3 regions of the Pseudomonas sp. GW821-FHT03E01 genome follow, and region 3 is predicted to be linked to each of the others. Evidence: predicted binding sites of a transcription regulator. Region 3 holds the regulator's gene; each other region holds the start of a gene.
What was found. The regulator sigma-54, encoded in region 3, starts transcription at its own class of promoters, with help from an activator protein. The targets are predictions, from matches to a motif close to ANTGGCATNNANNTTGCTNT.

Region 1: AC07VO_RS10965 (CmpA/NrtA family ABC transporter substrate-binding protein) is a predicted target of sigma-54. The motif match lies at 2,050-2,069, and genes of this name have one in related genera.
Region 2: nirB (nitrite reductase large subunit NirB) is a predicted target of sigma-54. The motif match lies at 1,916-1,935, and genes of this name have one in related genera.

Annotation. Positions count from the first base shown of each region.
Region 1 is NZ_JBWKUI010000005.1:306,847-311,222, reverse strand. Features, by position in the region: gene AC07VO_RS10970 (ANTAR domain-containing response regulator) at 130-705, opposite strand; gene AC07VO_RS10965 (CmpA/NrtA family ABC transporter substrate-binding protein) at 721-1,932, opposite strand; gene AC07VO_RS10960 (quinone-dependent dihydroorotate dehydrogenase) at 2,159-3,178, shown strand; gene rmf (ribosome modulation factor) at 3,491-3,706, opposite strand; gene rlmKL (bifunctional 23S rRNA (guanine(2069)-N(7))-methyltransferase RlmK/23S rRNA (guanine(2445)-N(2))-methyltransferase RlmL) at 4,238-4,376, shown strand, end outside.
Region 2 is NZ_JBWKUI010000001.1:75,821-80,196, reverse strand. Features, by position in the region: gene nirB (nitrite reductase large subunit NirB) at 1-1,707, opposite strand, end outside; gene AC07VO_RS00355 (SCO family protein) at 2,494-3,099, shown strand; gene AC07VO_RS00350 (copper chaperone PCu(A)C) at 3,099-3,587, shown strand; gene AC07VO_RS00345 (bifunctional 5,10-methylenetetrahydrofolate dehydrogenase/5,10-methenyltetrahydrofolate cyclohydrolase) at 3,757-4,376, shown strand, end outside.
Region 3 is NZ_JBWKUI010000008.1:24,501-28,876, forward strand. Features, by position in the region: gene rapZ (RNase adapter RapZ) at 1-433, opposite strand, end outside; gene ptsN (PTS IIA-like nitrogen regulatory protein PtsN) at 436-900, opposite strand; gene hpf (ribosome hibernation-promoting factor, HPF/YfiA family) at 913-1,221, opposite strand; gene AC07VO_RS14855 (RNA polymerase factor sigma-54) at 1,296-2,789, opposite strand; gene lptB (LPS export ABC transporter ATP-binding protein) at 2,974-3,699, opposite strand; gene lptA (lipopolysaccharide transport periplasmic protein LptA) at 3,699-4,244, opposite strand; gene lptC (LPS export ABC transporter periplasmic protein LptC) at 4,231-4,376, opposite strand, start outside.

The DNA.
Region 1 (4,376 bases), on a different contig from region 3:
GTGGCGAGGGGGCTTGCCCCCGTTCGGCGGCGAAGCCGTCGCAAGGCCTGTGTGCGAGGACTTCTGAAGGAATGCAAGGGGCCGCTTCGCAGCCCAACGGGGGCGAGCCCCCTCGCCACAATGATCGGATCAACCGAGCAGTTCACTCATGGCAATGATCTGTTCCGCCACCTGTATCAGCTTCTGCTGGCGGCTCATGGCCTGGCGGCGCATCAGGGTGTAGGCCTCTTCTTCGTTGCAGTCCTTCATCTTCATCAGCAGCCCCTTGGCCAGCTCAATGCGCTTGCGCTCGGCCAGTTGCTGGTCGCGGGCGTGCAGTTGCGCGCGCAGGGCCTGATCGCTTTCAAAGCGAGCCATGGCCACGTCGAGAATCGGCTGCAAGCGTTGTGCGTGAATGCCTTCGACGATGTAGGCACTGACGCCGGACTTGATCGCCTGGCGCATCACGCCGGGATCGTGCTCGTCGGTGAACATCACGATTGGCCGTGGTTGGTCGCGAGTAACCAGCACCACTTGTTCCATCACATCGCGGCTCGGTGACTCGGTATCGATCAGGATCACGTCCGGACGCACCGTTTCGACGCGCGCGGGCAGGTCAATGGTCAGGCCGGATTCGTCGATGACTTCGAACCCGGCTTCGATCAGGGCCGCTTTCAGACGCCCGACTTTTTTCGCGGTGTCATTGATCAGCAGGATACGCAACATATTCGCAGGCTCCTGTCAGCGGCTGGCGAGAAGGGGGGCGCTGTCGCTCATGGCGTGCAGCGTGAAGCTGCGGGCATAGCCGGCCGGGTCCGAACCGTCCCAGACTTTGCCGTCGATCAGTTGACTGCTGCGCATTTCCTGAACCTGGGCGGGCACGCCGACAGCGGTGGCGGCCTCTCGGTATAAGTCTAGTTGCTGGACCTGACGGGCCACGCCGAGGTAATCCGGGTCGTCACGCAATAAGCCCCAGCGACGGAACTGGGTCATGAACCACATGCCGTCGGACAAATACGGCAGATTGACCTCTCCGCCACTGTGGAAACGCATCGCATGCGGGTCTTGCCAGTGATTGCCCAGGCCGTCGGTATAGTCGCCGAGCAAACGCGGTTCGATGCAATCGAGCGGGGCATCCAGGTATTCGGGGGCGCTCAACAGTTGCGCGGTGCTGCGGCGATTTTCGCGGCTGGCTTCAATGAAGCGGCTGGCCTCGAGGATCGCCATCACCAGGGCCCGGGCGGTATTGGGGTATTGCTCGACGAAGGCGCGGGTGCAGCCGAGGACTTTTTCCGGGTGGTCGGGCCAGATGGTCTGGGTGGTGGCCATGGTGAAACCGAGATTCTGTTGCACCGCACTGGCAGCCCACGGTTCGCCGACGCAGAACCCGTCGATGCGCCCGGCTTGCAGGTGCGCGACCATTTGTGGCGGCGGCACCACCACGCTGTCGACATCCTGCAACGGATGAATGCCCTGGCTCGCCAGCCAGTAATACAGCCACATGGCGTGGGTGCCTGTGGGAAATGTCTGGGCGAAGGTCAGTTTTGGGCGACTTTGGTGCACGTGATGGTCCAGTGCTTCAGGACTGGTCACGCCCAAGGCCTGCAAGCCGTGGGAGAGGTTGATGCTCTGGCCGTTCTGGTTCAGGCCCATGAGCACGGCCATGTCGGTGGAGGCTACGCCGCCGATGCCCAGGTGCACGGCGTAAATCAGGCCGTACAGGCTGTGGGCGGCGTCGAGTTCGCCGCTGACCAGTTTGTCCCGCAGGTTGGCCCAGGACGACTGGCGCTTGAGGTTCAGGGTCAGACCGTAAGGCTGGGCGAAGCCCTGGGTGGCGGCGACCACCACTGAGGCGCAGTCGCTCAGAGCCATGAAGCCAAGGTTTATTTCGGTTTTTTCCGGGGCATCGCTGCCGTTGACCCAGGCCAGTGGGCCGGCTGATGGTTCATTCATCGATTTGCACCTTCCAAAAAAAACGTCGTCCCATGGCCTCTGCGCGAGCAGAGCCGGTGACGACGCCATTGTCCTTCCACTCATTCCGTCGTTGGCATGAGTGCTGATGATCATGTTGGTGCAAGGCATATGCCATCGCTGGCTGATTTTGTCGTGCGCCTCGCCTGTGGACTCGATGCGCGGCTATAATCGCCGCCTCTCATCGCCACCCGAGTCAAGCCTGCCCATGTACACCCTGGCCCGTCAGCTGCTGTTCAAACTTTCCCCGGAAACCTCCCACGATCTGTCCCTGGACCTGATCGGCGCGGGCGGGCGTTTGGGCCTCAACGGCTTACTGTGCAAGGCACCGGCGAAAATGCCGGTGACGGTCATGGGCCTGGAATTCCCGAACCCGGTGGGTCTGGCGGCCGGTCTGGACAAGAACGGCGCGGCGATCGACGGATTTGCCCAACTGGGTTTCGGTTTCGTCGAAATCGGTACCATTACCCCGCGTCCGCAACCGGGTAATCCGAAACCGCGGATTTTCCGCTTGCCCCAAGCCGAGGCGATCATCAACCGCATGGGTTTCAACAACCTCGGCGTCGATCACTTGCTCGCTCGCGTGGCGGCAGCCAAGTACAAGGGCGTGCTGGGTATCAATATCGGCAAGAACTTTGATACGCCGGTTGAACGTGCGGTTGACGACTACCTGATCTGCCTGGACAAGGTCTACGCACACGCCAGCTACGTGACGGTCAATGTCAGCTCGCCGAACACACCGGGCCTGCGCAGCCTGCAATTCGGCGATTCGCTCAAGCAATTGCTCGCCGACCTGGCCACGCGCCGGGCGGAATTGGCCCTGCGCCACGGCAAACATGTGCCTTTGGCGATCAAGATCGCACCGGACATGAGCGATGAAGAAACCGCTCAAGTCGCCCAGGCGTTGATCGAAACCGGGATGGATGCGGTGATCGCCACCAACACCACCCTGAGCCGCGTCGGCGTCGAAGGCCTGGAGCACGGTGACGAGGCGGGCGGGTTGTCCGGCGCACCGGTTCGCGACAAGAGCACCCACACCGTGAAGGTGCTGGCGGCGGAACTGGCCGGTCGCTTGCCGATCATCGCCGTGGGCGGTATCACTGAAGGCAAGCACGCGGCTGAGAAAATCACTGCGGGTGCGAGCCTGGTGCAGATCTATTCGGGCTTTATCTATAAAGGCCCGGCACTGATTCGTGAATCGGTAGATGCCATCGCCGCGTTGCGCTGAAGCCTGATTTGGGCCCTGATGGTGGGGGCTTTTGTGGCGAGGGAGCTTGCTCCCGCTCGGCTGCGAAGCAGTCGTAAATCCTGCAACCGCGTTTTACCTGACACTCCGGGTTGATTGGTTTTGGGGCCGCATCGCAGCCCAGCGGGAGCAAGCTCCCTCGCCACAGAAACGACCTCACCACCGTAGTTTCTTTGCAGGCATAAAAAAGGGCTCCCCGAAGGAGCCCCTGGGCCGAAGCCCGCCGTCCGGATAGGACGTGCGTGGTTAAGTCGTAGCGTAATCAGATTGTCGTGTCGGAGTGTGTGCCCTGTATTAGCCGACGGCGTGAAGTTCGTTGAGTCTGTGGATTCCCGCAGTGCCGGTCATACCGTCCCAATTGTCGCCGCGTCCTTCTCGCCAGCCATTGATCCAGGCTTGGCGTACCGACGGTAGAGTAAAAGGGCAAAGCTCACGGGATTTACCACCAACGCCATATTGATATCCGCGCAAAAATGCTCTTTCCAACGGATCACGCTTAAGTCTTCTCATAGGGTGTTTCCCTCACTTGTTGACTGTATGTATCGCGTCGACCTCAATCGAGGTCAGGCAGAAAAATTCTGCCGTTGGTGGCTCGCTGCCGGCGTCGCGAGCCAAGGTGTTGACGCCGTTGCGACGTCAACCTGAGTGGAGTTCTAACCAATGCGTCACATCGAGGGAATGACCGTTTTGTCATAAGAACGTAACCATAAAGATGGTATGGCCATAAGTAACACGATATTTGTGCCGTGTTGATTGGCCAAAGCCCGGTATGATCGGCCCTTCGCTGGGATGCTGGGGGTTGCGCCTTAACGAGAATGACACCCGTTGCTCTTGGGTATTATTCGACGAAGGGTCGACTTATGACATTTTGTTTCATCAACTTTTTTATCTGCCCTGGCATCTAAGCTCTTTTAACCCGAGCAGTCAGGGTGGGACGGCACACCTTCGTGCCACGCGGGCGTTCTGTTAGAAAAACGCCTGATTGAAAACCGGATCGGCAACGCGTTGCCGGTTCACTTAGCTAAAGGCTCTGGAATTACCATGTCCGATCGTTTCGAACTCTTCCTCACTTGCCCCAAAGGCCTTGAAGGTCTGCTCATCGAGGAAGCCGTCGGGCTTGGCCTTGAGGAAGCACGCGAGCACACCTCGGCTGTGCGCGGCATGGCCACCATGGAAACCG
Region 2 (4,376 bases), on a different contig from region 3:
GCCGTTCTTCTGCATGTTGGCCATGAAGGTATCGTTGGTGTCCTGCAACGGCACCAGCGAGGCGTCCATGATCGGCTGGTTCCAGCACGAGGCGAGGATCGAGCCCACTGCCGGTTTGCACACGTCGCAACCGGTGTGTCCACGGCCGTGCTTGGCCAGCAGTTCTTCGAAAGTGATCACCCCTTCTACCCGCACCAGCGCATAAAGCTCTTGGCGGGTGTAGGCGAAGTGTTCGCACAGGCTCTTGTCGACGCTGACGCCACGGGCAATCAGTTCATGCTCGAAGACTTGCTTGAGCAGCCCCGCGCAACCGCCGCAACCGGTGCACGCCTTGGTCTGCGACTTGAGCAGGCCCAGGTCGGTGCAGCCGCCATCGATGGCCGAGCAGATCGAGCCCTTGGTGACGTTATGGCACGAGCACACCGTTGCCGACTCGGGCAACGCGCCCGGGCCCAGGGTTGGCGCGCCGGTGGAGGACGGCAGAATCAGGCTGGCCGGTTCCGACGGCAAGGCAATGCCGTTCTGCATGTATTGCAGCAAGGTGTCGTAATAGCTGTTGTCGCCGACCAACACTGCGCCAAGTACACGCTTGCTGTCGGCATCCACCACCAGGCGGCGATAGCTGGCCGTCGCTTCATCGATGAACTGATAACTGCGCGCGCCCGGTGTCTGCGCATGGGCATCGCCGATGGAGCCGACGTCAACACCGAGCAGTTTGAGCTTGGTCGACATGTCGGCGCCCTGGAACGGCTCGGCGGCTTGATTGCACAGCAGCGACGCGACGCCACGGGCCATCTGATAACCGGGGGCGACCAGGCCGAAGAGGCTGCCATTCCAGGCGGCACACTCGCCGATGGCGTAGATGTGCGGATCGCTGGTCAGGCACTGGTCGTCGATCACCACGCCGCCGCGAGGACCAATGTCCAGTGCGCATTGGCGGGCCAATGCATCTTGCGCACGGATGCCGGCGGAGAACACGATCAGGTCGGCTTCAAGAAATTCGTCGTTGGCAAAATTCATCCGGTAGCGGTACTGCTCGCCGGCACTGATCGACTGCGTGCCACGGGACAGGTGCACACCCACACCGAGCCGCTCGATTTGCGCCTTCAGCGCCAGACCGCCCTGCTCGTCCAGCTGCACCGGCATCAGGCGCGGGGCGAATTCCACCACATGGGCTTCCAGGCCCAGGCTTTTCAGGGCGTTGGCGGCCTCCAGACCGAGCAGGCCACCGCCGACCACCACGCCACGCCGGGCATTGGCCGCCGCAGCACGAATCGCGTCGAGGTCTTCAAGGGTGCGATACACCAGGCGCGAGTCGCCTTCGGCCCCCTCAATGGGTGGCACGAAGGGATAAGAGCCGGTGGCCAGAACCAGTTTGTCGTAGGCGACGCAACCTTGCGCGGTAATCACCTGGCGCCGGGCGCGGTCGATTTCCAGCACCGGCACACCCAAATGCAGGGTGACGCCCGGCGTTTGATACAGGGAGGCTTCGCCCAGGGCCAGCGATTCGGCATCGCGACCGCCGAAATACTCGGACAGATGCACACGATCGTAGGCACGCATCGGCTCTTCGCTGAAGACATGCAGGCGGTAATGGTCGAGGGCGCCGCGCTCGATGAGCTGCTCGACACAATGATGTCCGACCATGCCATTGCCGATCACGATCAGCGTTTGCAGTTTGTTCAATGCGGCAACATTGGAATTCATAGTAAGCACCCAGCCAAAGCCAATCACGGATAAAAAAGCAAAAAAAAACGCCTGAAACCTCTCGGTTTCAGGCGTCTTTGCCTGTTCTTCGCGGTGTTCGACCTGGCGCCTTCGCCTGATCCACCGATGTTGCCCACGACCTGCCCGGCCGGTCGATCTTCGTTGATCGAGTGGGCTGCCCCTCTTTTTCAGATGAGGCTGAAGGGAGAATGCAGCCTTTGTGCCAGTCTGCAGCGCATGACTTCCTCAGTTCTGGAAAACCAACGGCTGAACGATGGGAGAGTTTGATAAAGACCGCGCCCCGGGCGGGTCTCATCAGGCGCGAGTCAACTTTGCAGCCCCCCGCGAGCGGGTGGGCGGACGTTGGGACTGAAGGAAGGAACAGCTCAGGAAACCGCTTCGCACTGGTGCATGTTGTCAGGCGTGGCTCTTTAAAAGTGCATGCGCTACACCCTGCCGGGCATTTCCCGGTGCCATTCGGGCAAGCGTCAATGCCGATCTGTAGCAGCTGCCGAGCCTGCGAGGCTGCGTTCGGCTGCGCAGCAGTCGTCAAATCAGTAATTGCGGCTCGTCGCTGCTCAACTTACCGGCCCGGGTAAGCGTTGCCTTCAGCAGCATCGCGTATTTGTATTTTCAGATATATCGAGGCCGCGACCTTTTGGCGCATGCCGCCAAGCCATCGATTAAGCGTCACAGGGCAACAGTTTGTTAACATCCATGCGCTTTTTTTCGTCTGATTGATCAGCCACTGTAGATTCCCGGTCGCTACACAGGATGCTTTTGTTCATGAGTACGTTGTATACCCGTCGCACGGTCCTGCGCGGCATGAGCCTGCTGAGCCTCGGCCTGCTCGCTGGCTGCGATGACAGCAGCAAGCTGTCGTTCAAGTACGGCAAGGACCTCAGTGACAAGATCATGGGGCGTACCTTCAAACTCAAGGACGCCCAGGGCGAGTACCGGATGCTGGGCAGCTATCGGGGCCTGATGCCGATGATCTTCTTCGGCTTCACCCAATGTCCGGCGGTCTGCCCGACGACGCTGGCCCGTGCAGCACAGGCGAAAAAACTGATGGGCCGCGATGGCGAACGCCTGCAAGTGATCTTCATCACCCTGGACCCCGAGCGCGATACGCCGCAAATGCTCGACGCCTACGTCAAGGCCTTCGATCCGAGTTTCGAGGCACTGTACGGTACGCTGGAAGAAACCGCCGCCACCGCCAAGGAGTTCGGTGTGTTCTATGAAAAGATCCCGAGCGGTTCGACCTATACCCTCTCCCATACCGCGACCAGCTTCGTTTTCGACTCCCGAGGCAATTTGCGCCTGGGGCTGTCCGCGTCCCTTACCGCTAAAGAGTGTGCAGAAGACCTGCTCACCGTCATGGAGGTCTGCTGATGACTTCGATTTGCGCACCACGTATTAAACAGCTGGGTATCAAACAACTGGTCCTGGGTCTTTCCCTGATTGGCATGGCTTGGCAGGTGTCCGCTCAAACCCAGGTGAGCGACGCCTGGGTCCGCGCGACGGTGGCCGGTCAGCATTCGACCGGCGCCTTCATGACCCTGCAGGCCGACAGCGATAGCAAACTGCTCAGCGTACAGTCGCCGGTAGCGAACACCGTGCAAATTCACCAATCCAGCATGAAAGACGATGTGATGAGCATGAGCCAGGTCGAGTCCGTCGCGCTGCCGGCCGGCAAACCGGTAAGCTTCGATCCCCATGGCTATCACATCATGTTGATGGATTTGACGGCCCAGGTTAAGGAAGGCGGCAAAGTGCCCCTGACCCTGACCGTGGAAAACGCCAAGGGCGAAAAAGAGACGATCACCGTTGACGCCGAGACTAAGGCGCTCGGCATGCCTGATCACAGCAAGATGCATTGAGAGCTCGATCCCAGCCTGTCTGATCGCTGGCTGGTGTTCCGGTGGCGTATGCCTGCCCTCACCTGATAGCCTGAGCACCCTTGCCTGCATGTCTCTGATGGATCATCGGCGCGTGAAGACGCCGCGATGATCACTTCACCCCCATTCAATCAAGACAACGGTGACTCTCTTGATCAGCAGCACCCCCACATTTGCCCGCGATATCGACGGCAAAGCCATTTCTGCCAAGGTTCTCGACGAGGTCCGGGAAGAGGTTCTGGCCCTGGCTGGCCAACAGATCTACCCCGCCCTGGCGGTCTTGTTGGTCGGCGACGACCCGGCCAGCCATGTGTATGTGCGCAATAAACTGCTGCGCGCCAAGGAAGTCGGTATCCGCTCCCTGGAATACCGCCTGCCGGAAACCGCCAGCCAGGCCCAGGTCCTGGAACTGATTGCACAACTCAATGCCGATCCCACGGTGAACGGCATCCTGGTGCAACTGCCCTTGCCGGCCCCTATCGATGAGCAGGCAGTGATTCATGCCATCGACCCGATCAAGGACGTGGACGGTTTTCACCGGGAAAACGTTGGCGGGCTGGTGCAAGGCATCGAAGTGCTGACTCCGTGCACGCCCAGCGGCTGCATGCGCCTGTTGCACGAAACCTGCGGTGATGACTTGAGTGGTTTGCACGCGGTGGTCATCGGCCGGTCGAACATCGTCGGAAAACCGATGGCGACCTTGCTGCTGCAGGCCAATTGTTCGGTCAGCGTGGTGCACTCGCGCAGCGTCGATGCCCCGGCTTTGTGCCG
Region 3 (4,376 bases):
TCAGATTGGTGGTGTTGACCTTGAGGTCGGCCAGGTCGGCGATCGGCCCCAGCAGATTGGTTTCGTCCTCTATCGCCTCCGCCAGCGAGCGATTGGCACTGCTCAGCGGGTGACGGCGGCGGGTTTCCGAAAATCGTTTGAGCAGGGTCTCTTCATCGGCGTCCAGATACAGCACATCGCACTGGATATGCCGGCTGCGGACTTCTTCCAGCAATTCGGGAAACCGTGACAGGTGGCTCGGCAAGTTGCGTGCATCGATGGACACGGCCACCAGAGGTTGTGCCAGTTCGGTGTGAATCAGTGCGCGTTCGGCCAGTTCCGGCAACAGACCGGCCGGCAGGTTGTCGATGCAGTAGTAGCCGTTGTCCTCGAGAACATCGAGGGCAGTGCTTTTACCTGAGCCGGAGCGGCCGCTGACGATGATCAGGCGCATGATTAGTGACCGTTTTGCTCGTCCAGGACAACCTGATACAAGGCTTCGTTGCTCGGGGCGCTGCGCAGTTTTTCACGCACTTCCTTGCGATCAAGCATGCTGGCGATCTGGCGCAGCAACTCCAGGTGCGCATCGGTGGCGGCTTCGGGGACCAGCAGTACAAACAGCAGGTCAACCGGAGCGCCGTCGATGGCGTCGAAATCGATGGGTGCATCCAGGTGCATCAAGGCACTGATGGGCGATCCGCAGCCCTTGAGACGGCAGTGGGGGATGGCGATACCGTTGCCAAAGCCGGTGGAACCGAGTTTTTCACGGGCGACCAGACTCTCGAAGACATCCTGCATGGCCAGATCCGGCACTTCGCGATGGATGAGGTTGGCAATTTGCTCGAGGGCTTTCTTTTTACTGCCGCCCGGCACGTTCACCAGGGAACGGCCGGGGGTCAGGATGCTTTCAAGTCGGATCATGGGTTGGGAGTGTTAACGACCGGTCGCGCCCTGGAGGAGGCTCTGGGTCTTTTCCTTATGCTTTTTGAGTTGTTTATCCAGCTTGTCGGTCAGTGCGTCGATCGCTGCGTACATATCGGTATGTTCCGCGTTAGCGACCACCTCATTGCCGGGAATATGCAGCGTGGCTTCGATTTTCTGCTTGAGCTTCTCGACCGTCATCGTGACCTGCACGTTGGTGATCTTGTCGAAATGCCTCTCTAATCGTTCGAGTTTTTCGCCGATGTAGGTGCGAAGAGGTTCGGTCACTTCCAGTTGGTGTCCACTGATGTTGACTTGCATACAGCTTCTCCTTCGTTGCCAGTGCATAAAGCGGTAGATCCGATGATCTACCACTGGAACGCTGTGGCGTGGCTCTACATCAACCGCTTGCGTTCGCTCGAAGGCGCGATTCCTAGGGATTCGCGGTACTTGGCGACGGTGCGGCGAGCCACCTGAATGCCTTGTGCCTCCAGTAAACCAGCGATCTTGCTGTCACTCAACGGCTTTTTCTGATTTTCCGCGGCAACCAGTTTTTTGATGATCGCGCGGATCGCCGTAGACGAGCATTCACCGCCTTCGGAGGTACTGACGTGGCTGGAAAAAAAGTATTTCAGTTCATAGATGCCCCGTGGGGTATGCATGAATTTTTGCGTGGTCACCCGTGAAATCGTCGATTCGTGCATGCCCACCGCTTCGGCGATGTCATGCAGCACCAGCGGTTTCATGGCCTCGTCGCCGTACTCCAGGAAGCCGCGTTGATGCTCGACGATCTGGGTGGCCACTTTCATCAGGGTTTCGTTGCGGCTTTGCAGGCTCTTGATGAACCAGCGAGCCTCCTGCAACTGATTACGCATGAAGGTGTTGTCAGCGCTGGTATCGGCGCGGCGTACGAAGCCGGCGTATTGGGCGTTGACCCGCAGGCGCGGCACCGACTCCTGGTTCAGTTCCACCAGCCAGCGCTCGTTGTCCTTGCGCACGATCACGTCGGGAACGACGTATTCGGCTTCGGTGGACTCGATTTGCGACCCCGGGCGCGGGTTGAGGCTCTGGACCAGTTCGATCACCTGGCGCAGTTCATCTTCCTTGAGCTTCATACGGCGCATCAGCTGGCTGTAGTCGCGGCTGCCGAGCAGGTCGATGTAATCGGTGACCAGGCGCTTGGCCTCGGTCAGCCAAGGGGTCTTGGCGGGCAGTTGGCGCAGTTGCAGCAGCAGGCATTCACCGAGGTTGCGGGCGCCGATACCGGCGGGCTCGAATTGCTGGATGCGGTGCAGGACGGCTTCGATTTCGTCCAGTTCGATGTCCAGTTCCGGATCGAAGGCCTCGAGGATTTCCTCGAGGGTTTCGTCCAGATAGCCCTGATTGTTGATGCAGTCGATCAGGGTCACGGCGATCAGGCGATCGGTGTCGGACATCGGTGCCAGGTTCAGTTGCCAGAGCAAATGGCTTTGCAGGCTTTCACCGGCCGAAGTACGGGTGGTGAAATCCCACTCGTCGTCATCGTTGCTCGGCAGGCTGCTGGCGCTGGTCTGGTAGACGTCTTCCCAGGCGGTATCGACAGGCAATTCGTTGGGAATGCGCTCGTTCCAGTCGCCTTCCTCAAGGTTATCCACCGTCGGGGCGGTTTCCTGGTAGGAGGGTTCCTGAATGTCGGTGTTGGGTTGCTGTTCGGCTTTGTCGGCCAAGGGGTCTGCGTTATCGAAGTCGTCGCCTTCTTCCTGGCGTTCGAGCATCGGATTGGACTCCAGGGCCTCCTGGATTTCCTGTTGCAGGTCCAGGGTCGACAATTGGAGCAGGCGGATGGCCTGTTGCAGCTGCGGTGTCATCGTCAGCTGCTGGCCCATTCTCAAGACTAGCGATGGTTTCATGGCAGGGGCTTAACACCTTATTCGCCGGCGCACATGCGCCATCCACTACAGGGCGCCGAAGCGCCAAACATAAGCAAATTATATGCCTGAAACTGAAGTGTTTGCCTAGAGCGCTGTAACAATAAAAAACTATTGATTTTTTATTGATATGAGCACCAAGGCGACTGGCCAGGCACCTCAGCGCTTACAGGCGGAACTCATGGCCCAGATACACTTCCTTGACCAGTTCGTTGGCCAGGATGGTGGCGGAGTCGCCTTCAGCGATCAGCTGGCCATCGTTGACGATGTAGGCGGTTTCGCAGATGTCCAGGGTTTCACGGACGTTGTGGTCAGTGATCAGCACGCCAATGCCTTTGGCCTTGAGGTGGTGGATGATCTGCTTGATGTCGCCCACCGAGATCGGGTCCACGCCGGCGAAGGGTTCGTCGAGGAGGATGAATTTCGGGTTGGTGGCCAGTGCCCGGGCGATTTCCACCCGACGGCGTTCACCACCGGACAGGCTCATGCCAAGGCTGTCACGAATGTGGTGGATGTGAAATTCCTGCAGCAGGCTTTCCAGCTCTTTGCGGCGACCGGCCTTGTCGAGCTCCTTGCGGGTCTCGAGGATGGCCATGATATTGTCGGTCACCGACAGCTTGCGGAAGATCGACGCTTCTTGCGGAAGATAGCCGATACCGGCCTTCGCGCGACCGTGCATCGGCTGGTGGCTGACGTCCAGGTCATCGATCAGTACGCGACCCTGATCGGCCTGTACCAGACCCACGATCATGTAAAAACAGGTGGTTTTGCCGGCGCCGTTGGGGCCAAGCAGGCCGACGATCTGGCCGCTGTCGATGGACAGGCTGACGTCACGCACGACCTGGCGGCTCTTGTAGCTCTTGGCCAGATGCTGAGCTTTCAGAGTTGCCATTACTGGGTTTTCTCGTCGGTTTTCTTCTTCGGCTGGATCACCATGTCGATACGCGGACGTGTCTCGGTGACCTTGCTGCCCGTGGCGCGACCGGCGCTGGCGAGTTTCTTGATCGTGTCATAGACGATTTTTTCGCCCTGGGTGACGTTGTTGTCCTTGTCGACAACTTTGGCCTTGTCGATCAGTACGACGCGGTTTTGCGCTGCGTGGTACTGGATGGTTACGCCCCAGCCCTGAACAGGCTTGGTGTCGCCAGCGGTCTGCAGTTGCTCGAAGTAGGCGAGGTTGCCCACCGAGGTCACCACATCGATCTCGCCTGTTGGCGTGCGGGTGATGGTCACGGTGTTGCCCTTAACGATCATCGAGCCCTGAGTGATGATCACATCACCTTTATAGGTGGCAACACCGTTCTTGTCGTCCAGTTGGGCGTCGTCGGCCTGGATGCGGATAGGCTGCGCTTGATCGGTCGGCAGAGCCCAGGCGCTCACGCTTCCCAGTGCTGCGCTCAGACTGAGCAAAATAGGGAGGGTTTTAACGAGCCTCATACTGTCCTCTTACGTTCGATAGCAGGTGTATCCTGCTTTCTTTCAAGTACGCTTTCATTCCGTTGCCTGTCGATACACCGCCGGCGCCATCGATTCTAACGGGTTGATCGGTCTGCGCATATTGCTGCTGCG